3 regions of the Shewanella sp. 10N.286.52.E4 genome follow, and region 2 is predicted to be linked to each of the others. Evidence: predicted binding sites of a transcription regulator. Region 2 holds the regulator's gene; each other region holds the start of a gene.
The links. The regulator sigma-54, encoded in region 2, starts transcription at its own class of promoters, with help from an activator protein. The targets are predictions, from matches to a motif close to GTTGGCACGNNNNTNGNNT.
Positions count from the first base shown of each region.

Region 1: the regulator sigma-54 is predicted to act here: its motif matches at 1,559-1,577, upstream of flgF (flagellar basal-body rod protein FlgF).
Region 3: the regulator sigma-54 is predicted to act here: its motif matches at 1,548-1,566, upstream of AB4153_RS10020 (P-II family nitrogen regulator).

Region 1 covers NZ_JBFRJJ010000028.1:118,512-121,728, reverse strand. The annotation lists gene flgE (flagellar hook protein FlgE) at 24-1,388, shown strand; gene flgF (flagellar basal-body rod protein FlgF) at 1,625-2,368, shown strand; gene flgG (flagellar basal-body rod protein FlgG) at 2,380-3,168, shown strand; gene flgH (flagellar basal body L-ring protein FlgH) at 3,193-3,217, shown strand, end outside.
Region 2 covers NZ_JBFRJJ010000007.1:135,474-138,690, reverse strand. The annotation lists gene rapZ (RNase adapter RapZ) at 1-434, opposite strand, end outside; gene ptsN (PTS IIA-like nitrogen regulatory protein PtsN) at 431-874, opposite strand; gene hpf (ribosome hibernation promoting factor) at 877-1,164, opposite strand; gene AB4153_RS04505 (RNA polymerase factor sigma-54) at 1,189-2,673, opposite strand; gene lptB (LPS export ABC transporter ATP-binding protein) at 2,855-3,217, opposite strand, start outside.
Region 3 covers NZ_JBFRJJ010000019.1:72,263-75,479, forward strand. The annotation lists gene AB4153_RS10015 (ammonium transporter) at 1-1,152, opposite strand, end outside; gene AB4153_RS10020 (P-II family nitrogen regulator) at 1,163-1,501, opposite strand; gene AB4153_RS10025 (polymer-forming cytoskeletal protein) at 1,981-3,217, opposite strand, start outside.

The DNA.
Region 1 (3,217 bases), on a different contig from region 2:
ATTAGTAAGAGAAGGGGTGAATTATGTCGTTTAACATTGCTTTGAGTGGTATTTCAGCTGCTCAAAAAGATCTCAATACCACAGCAAATAACATTGCCAACGTTAATACAATTGGTTTTAAAGAGTCTCGTGCTGAATTTGCTGATGTTTATGCTAATTCTATTTTTTCAAACAGTAAAACTGCAGTGGGTGGTGGTGCAACCACGACTCAAGTGGCACAACAGTTTCAACAAGGTAGCTTACAATTCACCAGTAACTCACTTGATATGGCTATCAGTGGCGGTGGTTTCTTTGTTACGGCATCTGAAGTGGGTACGCAAGATCACTCATTTACACGTGCTGGTGCATTTAAAGTGAACTCTGAAAGTTTCATGACAGATTCAGCGGGTAACTTCTTACAAGGTTTCCCAGTTGATGCCGATGGTAACTCTACTTCGGTGAGCTTATCGAGTACTGTACCGATTAAAATTCCAGATACTGCTGGTAGCCCTGTAAAAACCAGTAATGTTGGTTTGCAAATGAACTTAAATGTAGGTGAGTCAGCATTAGATCCTGCTAACTTTGATCCAAACGATCCAGATACGTTTAATAACTCAACGTCAGTGACTATTTATGATTCATTAGGTGAGTCGCACATTATGACAACCTATTTCATCAAACCAACAGATGGTGCTTATACCGGTGAGAGTAACTGGGTTGCCTTTTATGCCGTTGATGGCGAGCAGGTCGATATTGATCAAGCAAATGGTGGTTCATACGGTGTAGATACTACCGGCGATGGTATTGCAGATGGTACGGCACTTGCTGAAAATGCATCAGGTTGGAAAGGGTCAGTATTGAAGTTTAATGATGCCGGAGCTTACACAGGTTCAGATCCCGCAACTGTTGAAACGGTCGAGCTGGGTGTCAATGGCGCAAATGTTCTAGGTCCTGGTGCTGATGGTACTCAAAAATTAACTCTTGGTTTTAATAACCCAACACAATATGCTTCACCTTTTGAAGTGACTGAGTTAACCCAAGACGGTACAACAGTAGGTCGTTTAACCAATGTGGGTATCGGTTCTGATGGCTTAGTGACTGCAAGTTACAGTAATGGTTCAACTGAGCCACTGGCGCGTGTTGCACTAGTGCGTTTTGCTAATGAACAAGGTTTGACTCAAGTGGGTAATACCTCTTGGAAAGCGAGCTTAGATTCTGGTGCAGCCTTGGCAGGTGAAGCCAATAGTGGCACGTTCGGTAGTATTCGTTCATCAGCACTTGAGCAGTCTAACGTTGATTTGACCACAGAATTGGTTGACTTAATCTCAGCTCAACGTAACTTCCAAGCTAACTCTCGTACGCTTGAGGTGAATAACACCTTGAATCAGTCAATACTACAAATCCGCTAGTTATCGATTAAGGTTTTGATTAATCATAGAGTTTAGATTTTCAAAGAGTTGCCGCAACGGCAACTCTTTGCCATTTTAATTGACCCCCTTCTTATTAGTACCTCACCAGGTAATCGTTTTATTCCATCTCAAATTCATTAGCTTAGCTTTAATTATTTCTACTTTCATGTGTTGGCACACTGATTGCTAGTTCTGTATATATCTTTTGTTATGTAAAAAGTTTGACGGAGCAGCAAATGGACAAATTACTTTATGTTGCCATGAGTGGGGCAAAGCAGAATATGAATGCTTTGGCTGTTCGTGCCAATAATTTAGCTAATGCCAATACTGATGGTTTTAAAGCTGATCTTGCTCAAGCTCGCTCTATGCAAGCATTTGGTGAAGGTCTACCTACACGTGTGTTTGCCATGACAGAAAGTCCCGGACACAACTTTAATTCTGGCCCGATTAAAACTACAGGGCGAGATTTAGACATTGCAATTAAAGATCAAGGTTGGATTGCGGTTCAAAGTAAAGAAGGTGGTGAGGCTTATACCCGTTCTGGGAGTCTAAGTTTTGACAGTACCGGTTTACTGACCAATGGCCGCGGTAATCCAGTGATGGGTGAAGCTGGGCCAATTGTACTGCCTTTACCAATCGATAAAGTTCAGATATCACCTGATGGCATTATTTCTGTAAGACCACAGGGTGCTACCGCAGATGTGATTGAAGAAGTGGCGCGAATTAAATTAGTCAATCCAGATAATGCAGAAATGATGCGTGGCGAAGATGGTTTATTTAGGCTGACATCGGGCTTAAATGCGCCGAATGATCCTAATGTAACCGTTGAGAGCGGCGCAGTTGAAGGAAGTAACGTTAATGCTGTATCGGAAATGGTGGCGTTAATTGATATTCAGCGTCAATACGAAATGCAAGTGAAGATGATGAAAAATGCCGAAGATCTAGATCGCGCATCCTCGTCTTTAATGAGAATTAGTTAGGAGTAATTATTATGCATCCCGCTTTATGGATCAGTAAAACAGGCCTTGATGCCCAACAAACCGATATTGCTGTTATTTCTAACAATGTGGCCAATGCCAGTACCGTTGGCTATAAAAAGAGCCGAGCAGTATTCGAAGATTTACTCTATCAAACCGTCAATCAGGCTGGTGGTATTAGTGCTGATAACACTAAGTTACCTAATGGCTTAAACATTGGTGCAGGTACCAAAGTTGTCGCGACGCAGAAAATGTTCACTCAGGGCAATATGCTAACAACTGACAACTCATTGGACTTAATGATTGAAGGTCCGGGTTTTTTTGAAGTTGAAATGCCGGATGGCACAGCAGCTTACACGCGTAACGGCCAATTCAGTCTTGATGAAAATGGTCAAATCGTGACTCCAGGTTCAGGGTATGTTTTACAACCCTCTATTACTATTCCTGATGATGCCACTTCAATAACTGTATCTTCAGAAGGTGAAATCTCGGTTAAATTATCTGGCGCGACAGAAAGTACGGTTGTTGGTCAATTGGCGATGAGTGATTTCATTAATCCATCAGGGTTAGATCCAGTGGGTCAAAACCTTTACACCGAAACGGGTTCAAGCGGCACGCCTATTCAAGGCACAGCATCATTGGACGGTTTAGGGGCGATTCGTCAAGGCGCGCTTGAGACATCGAATGTAAACGTGACTGAAGAGTTAGTGAACCTTATTCAAAGTCAGCGAATTTATGAGATGAACTCTAAAGTGATTTCAGCTGTTGACCAGATGATGTCTTACGTAACGCAAAACTTATAACGTTTGATGATTAGGAGAGGGATGATGAAAACATATCTAGTCATAGCAT
Region 2 (3,217 bases):
CTTAAGTCATAAATCGTTAGCTGTGAAGTATCAATGTAGTGATCGACCATTTTAGCGATAGGCTCGAGTAAACGGCCTTCTAATTGAATCGCTTCTTGCAGTGAAATTTGGTTTTTTGACAGAGGGTGTAAACGGCGGGTTTCACTGTAGCGCTTTAACAGCACTTGATCATTAGAATTTAAAAATAGACTAATGATGGTCGTATCGTCAGAAAGTAAGGCTATCTGCTCTTCTAGCACTTTGCCTTGCTCTTCAATATTACGAACGTCGACGCTAATCGCGACAAGGTCGTTATTGCCTTTGAGCTGTTCAAGTAAACTACCAATAAGTGGTAAAGGTAGGTTATCAACACAGTAATAACCTAAATCTTCTAATACCCTTAGTGCTACTGATTTACCTGAGCCTGATCGTCCTGATACGATGACAAGTTTCATGCAGTTATAACCTGATAAAGTTCTGTAGCGTCATGACTCTTTCGAAGTCGCTTAAGGATTAATTTATCGCTCAGTTTTTCAGCCATACTCGACAGCGTACTTAAATGCTGTTGGCATTGATCAGAAGGAACTAACAGCGCAAATAATATATCCACGGGTTTCTTGTCGATAGCATCAAACTCAATGCCTTCTTCACACTTGATCAAAATTGCTATCGGTTCTTCGATATCAGTTAATCGACCATGAGGAATCGCAATGCCATTTCCTATACCTGTACTACCCATTTTTTCACGGGCTATTAAACTTTCAAAAATAGCCTGTGAAGATAGGGTTGGGTACTGGGCAGCCATTAAATCGCTGATAAGTTCCAGTACTTTTTTCTTACTGCCCGGCGTGGCGCAGGTAGTGCACGCCGGCTGCAGAATGGTGCGAAGTTCCATCGTTAGTGTTTAATTAACTTCTCTTTGTGTTTAATTACCTGACGATCTAATTTGTCGATCAGGGCGTCAATTGCAACATACATATCAGCGTTCTGTGATACCGCAAAAACTTCACCTCCTTTGAGGTGTAATTTTGCCTCTGCAATTTGTTGCAGCTTTTGAACATTGAGCACAACGTGAACATTATTGATCTGTTCGAAGTGTCGTTCAAGCTTTGAAAACTTAGTTTGTACATACTCACGTAAAGATTGAGTAATTTCCACATGGTGCCCAGTCAGGTTAATTTGCATATATCATCCTCCAATAACAAAGGCTTATAGGCTTTTGCGTTGGTTTGAGGGAGGGATGAGCATTGCTTCACGATATTTGGCGATCGTACGCCGAGCAACATTGATCCCTTGTTCTGCCAATAGCGTCGCCATTTTACTATCGCTAAGTGGCTTTTGCTGGTTTTCTGCCGCAACAAGCTTTTTAATAAATGCGCGAATTGCAGTAGAAGAACACTCTCCGCCATCATCAGTACTCACATGGCTTGAAAAGAAATATTTTAGTTCAAAAAGTCCCCTAGGGGTGTGCATATACTTTTGTGTCGTGACACGCGAAATGGTTGATTCATGCATTTCAACGGCTTCAGCAATGTCATTAAGTACCATTGGCTTCATTGCTTCTTCGCCAAACTCAAAAAAGCCTTGTTGAAATTGCACAATACAATTAGCCACTTTTAATAAGGTTTCATTGCGGCTTTCAATACTTTTGATAAACCATTTTGCTTCTTGCAAATGACCACGGATAAATTGGCTGTCTGATTGGTTTGCTGAGCCTTTTGCCATTGCTGCATATTGCTGATTCACACCAATTTTTGGCATGTTATCTGGATTTAACTCAACGACCCAACGGCCACTCTTTTTAAACACTGTCACATCTGGAATGACATATTCATCTTTAATAGGAGTGATCTGTAACCCTGGACGTGGGTTAAGCGTTTGAATAAATTGAATCGCTTCGCGTAAATCATCTTCTTTAAGCTTGGTTTTACGCATTAATAATCTAAAGTCGCGGCCTGCAATTAAGTCTAGGTGTTCTGCAATCAGTAGCTTAACGTTATCGATACAAGGTATTTCACTAGGGTATTGGCCCAGCTGAATCATCAAGCATTCGCTTAAATCTCTTGCTGCAACGCCTACAGGATCAAAATGCTGTACTCGTTTGAGTACAGCTTCAACTTCATCGAGTTCAATATCTTCTAGGCCTAAAGCTTGCAATATGTCTTCAGTTGTTTGGGTTAAGTAACCACGTTCATCAACGGCATCGATAATCGCCGTAGCAATTACCAGATCGTTTTCAGAAAAAGGGGTGAGATTTTTTTGCCACTCTAAATGCTCATATAAGCCTTCTGTGGTTTCACCCTGAAAAGGCATATCGTCATCACGAGCCACTGCGCCAGAACCTGAACTTGGTGATGCTGTGTAAACTTCATCCCATGTGGTATCCATTGGTAATTCGTCTGGCATGGATTCTTTGGTTAACGATTCAGTGGTGTCTACGGTTGAGGTGTCTTTTTCAACAGTCACTTGGCTGTTATCACTAAAATCAGTATCGGTTTGCTGGGCGTTTTCTTTTACAGGTTCTTTTGCTTTAGCAAACTCATCTTCGAGCTCAAGGAGTGGATTTGAGTCAAGTGCTTGTTGAATTTCTTGCTGTAGCTCCAATGAGGAAAGTTGCAATAAGCGAATGGCTTGTTGCAACTGTGGGGTCATAGTCAGGTGTTGACCCATTTTGAGTTGGAGTGAGGCTTTCATTTACCGCTTATCCCTAATTGAGTTTCATCATCGCGACTAACAATTGTGTGGGTCTAGCACCTTTTTAAACTGCTTCTAGGCTTAAGCTGAACCTTGGCTTAAGTTCAGTCTAGAACATTGCACTAAAAAGTGGGACTGATACTGGTCGCGACATGCCATATTGTGCACTAAAGAATGCTAACTATAGCTTGAATTGCTCACCTAAGTATACTGACCTGACTTGCTGATTGTCTAAGATTTCAGCAGGCGTGCCTTCTGCAATTAAATCACCGTGGCTAACAATATACGCGCGCTCACATACATCAAGCGTTTCACGAACATTATGGTCGGTAATGAGTACTCCAAGTCCACGATTTTTTAGTTGTTGAATAATTTTCTTGATATCTATCACAGAGATAGGGTCGACACCAGCAAAGGGCTCATCTAGCAGAATGAACTTAGGGTTTGCCGCTAATGCGCGTGCGATTTCAACACGTCGACGTTCACCACCCGATAATGCCATACCTTGGCTATCGCGAATGTGAGTAATATTAAACTCTTCTAA
Region 3 (3,217 bases), on a different contig from region 2:
ACCTACAGTCGCTTTAAGGACAAACCATACTGCGAATGAAGCCGCGAATACCCAAGCAAAGATAACTGCTGCGCCGTATAGCTGAGCACCAAAGTTTGCATCAGCATTTGACAATGGAACTAACATTAAGCCTAAGAAACCACATACACCGTGAACAGAAATCGCACCGACTGGGTCATCAATTTTGATACGGTCAAAACCAACAATCGAGAAGATAACAACACCACCAGCGACAATACCTGTAACAGCTGCCATCAATAATGATGGTGATAATGGGTCAGCAGTAATAGCAACAAGACCAGCTAATGCACCATTTAATATCATGGTTAAATCTGCTTTACCCCAAACAATCTTACAAACAATTAACGCTGACACTGCGCCAAATGCTGCTGCTGAGTTAGTGTTAACGAAGATTTTAGCGACTGCTGAAGCATTTTCTGCATCAGAAACCAATAACTGAGAACCACCATTAAATCCAAACCAGCCCATCCATAGAATAAACATACCTAAGGTTGCCATTGGCAAGTTCGAACCAGGAATTGGGTTTACTGAACCGTTTGCACCGTATTTACCTTTACGCGCTCCTAGTAGTAATACACCGGCAATAGCTGCAGCTGCACCCGCCATATGAACAATACCACTACCAGCGAAGTCAACGAAACCTGCAGCAGATAAGAAACCGCCACCCCAAGTCCAGTAACCTTCAATTGGGTAAATAACGGCTGTCAGTACCACAGAGAAAAGTAGGAAAGACCAAAGCTTCATACGTTCAGCAACTGCGCCAGAGACGATTGACATAGCTGTTGCTACGAATACCACTTGGAAAAAGAAGTCAGACTCAAGCGCATGGTCAGCACCATCTGCTTGTGAACCAATTAGCGAACCAAATGATGGCAACCAACCCGCTTCAACATTATCGACATACATGATGTTGTAACCGACTAACAGGTACATCACACACGCAATTGAATATAAACATACGTTTTTAGTTAAAATTTCTGTGGTATTTTTTGAGCGAACTAAACCTGCTTCAAGCATGGCAAAACCAGCTGCCATCCACATAACTAATGCACCTGAGATTAGAAAGTAAAACGTATCTAATGCGAAACGTAACTCAGTGACTGTCGTTCCTAACGCTGCTAACTCTTCCATTTCAGCCCCCTTATAGTGCTTCGTTATCAAGCTCACCCGTACGGATACGGACTGCCTGTTCAAGATCAGTTACGAAAATTTTGCCATCACCAATCTTGCCGGTATGGGCAGCTGTAGTAATTGCTTCAAGTAATACTTCTAAATTTTCTGCTTTAGTGGCAATTTCTAATTTCACTTTAGGAAGAAAATCAACTTGATATTCTGCGCCACGATAAAGTTCAGTGTGCCCTTTTTGACGACCAAAACCTTTTACTTCAGTTACAGTCATTCCTTCAATGCCCATTCCAGCAATTGCTTCTCGGACATCATCTAATTTAAATGGCTTGATGATAGCGCTGACGAGTTTCATCTCGACCTCCAAAAGTGTGATTGTTATATATTTGTTTCCAATTACAATTCAATCATTAGGCCAAACTTATAAGTACATGTTTTTAAAGGGATATGATAAAAACAATAATATTTATAACGACAAAAACGCACCAACAAAGTGCAGCTCCATTTCAGTGCGCACAAGATTAGCGCAGAGAATTGAGTGCGATGGATTTACTAAAACTTGGTTAAATTGACGAGTTTAGTGGGAGTTTTAAAAGCCAGAATAAGGCGAATGACTAGCGGCAAATAAAAGCGTTAATAAAAGTACCCATAGAATAATAAAGCAATAAATATAAGTGGGTAAAAGATGAGACGGTATAAATATAGTTGGCCCCAATGGCACAAAAAAAGGCCCTCAATTGAGGACCTTTTATCAAATACCTTCGTTAGGTATTTCACTCTTTTCTGTCAAATATAACAATCTAATTCTGTTAATCTAATGACTGATTGTAAAGGTTACAGATTACCTGTTGAAGTGTCTTCAACAGTATCAACAGCTTCTACTGACTCTGTACGTTCTTCAGCCAATAAATCAGCTAATAAACTGTCTACTTGAGTTTTATCTACCGCATCAGTTTCTGTCGCTTCTTCAGCTGCCACAATAACTTCATCAGCTTCTGCTGCAATATCAGCCTCTAAGCTCGTACCTAAATCAGCTAATAATGCTTCCTGATCATCAGCCGCTTCTTCTAAGCCAGCTTCAAACTCTGACGTGGCTTCAGATTGTGCAGCTTCATCTAATTGAGCCAATGCGGTTTCAGCATCAACTACATTATCAAGCTCTGACACGTCTTCAGCTTCTACAACTTCTTCAACGACAACATCTTTAACTGCTGGTACAGATGCTTCATTTTGAGATGCAGGCTGATTGAATTGAGCCATTAATTCTTCTGCTAATTCAGGCTTCATAACTACTGCACCTACTGCAGCAGCTAACACAACACCAGCAACAACAAACTTAGTAGAACCTGACTTTTTCTCTTGCGCTTTTTCTGCCGCAGCTTTAGCTGCTAATTGCGCTTGAGGATTAGGCTGAGGCTTAATTTCAAGTTTAGATTTTGGCTTTGAAGCAGCTTCAGCATCATTGCTTTGTACTGGTGCTGATGTTGCAGCAGTACGTTGATCTTGCGGCGCAGCAGCTTTAGGTTCTGCTTTTAAAACAGGCTCATTCGTTTGAATGTCTGCTTGCAAGTTGTCTCTGATATCAGAAATTGGTTCAGGTTTAACTTCTGGTTTAATCTCAGTTTTGACTTGAGGAGCGTCAACAGCAACATTCGTAATCGGCTCAGCCATTACGTTAACATTACTCACTTTTGCAGCCTGTGCTATCGGCGCCTCTGCAATAGGCGCTTCAGCCTTTGGGGAGGCGTATGCTGGCTCTTCGATAAATGGAGCGTTATATGAAGCAACAGGTTGTTCATCTGCCGCTAATTCAGGTAAAACGCCTTGCTCAGGGCCTTTAGTTCTAGCACCTAAGAATTGACCACCATCATAAATTTCCATTTTATGACTTGAAACATCACCTTCAACTACACCAGAGCTTACGATGACGAGACTGTTACAGTGTAAAGAACCTTTAAACACACCACAAACTCGTAATTCTTGACAGTAAAGCTCACCGTCAATTTCGCCACCTACTTCAATTTTAACTTGGTCTGTTGAACGAATAACACCTTTGACTTGACCAGCAATC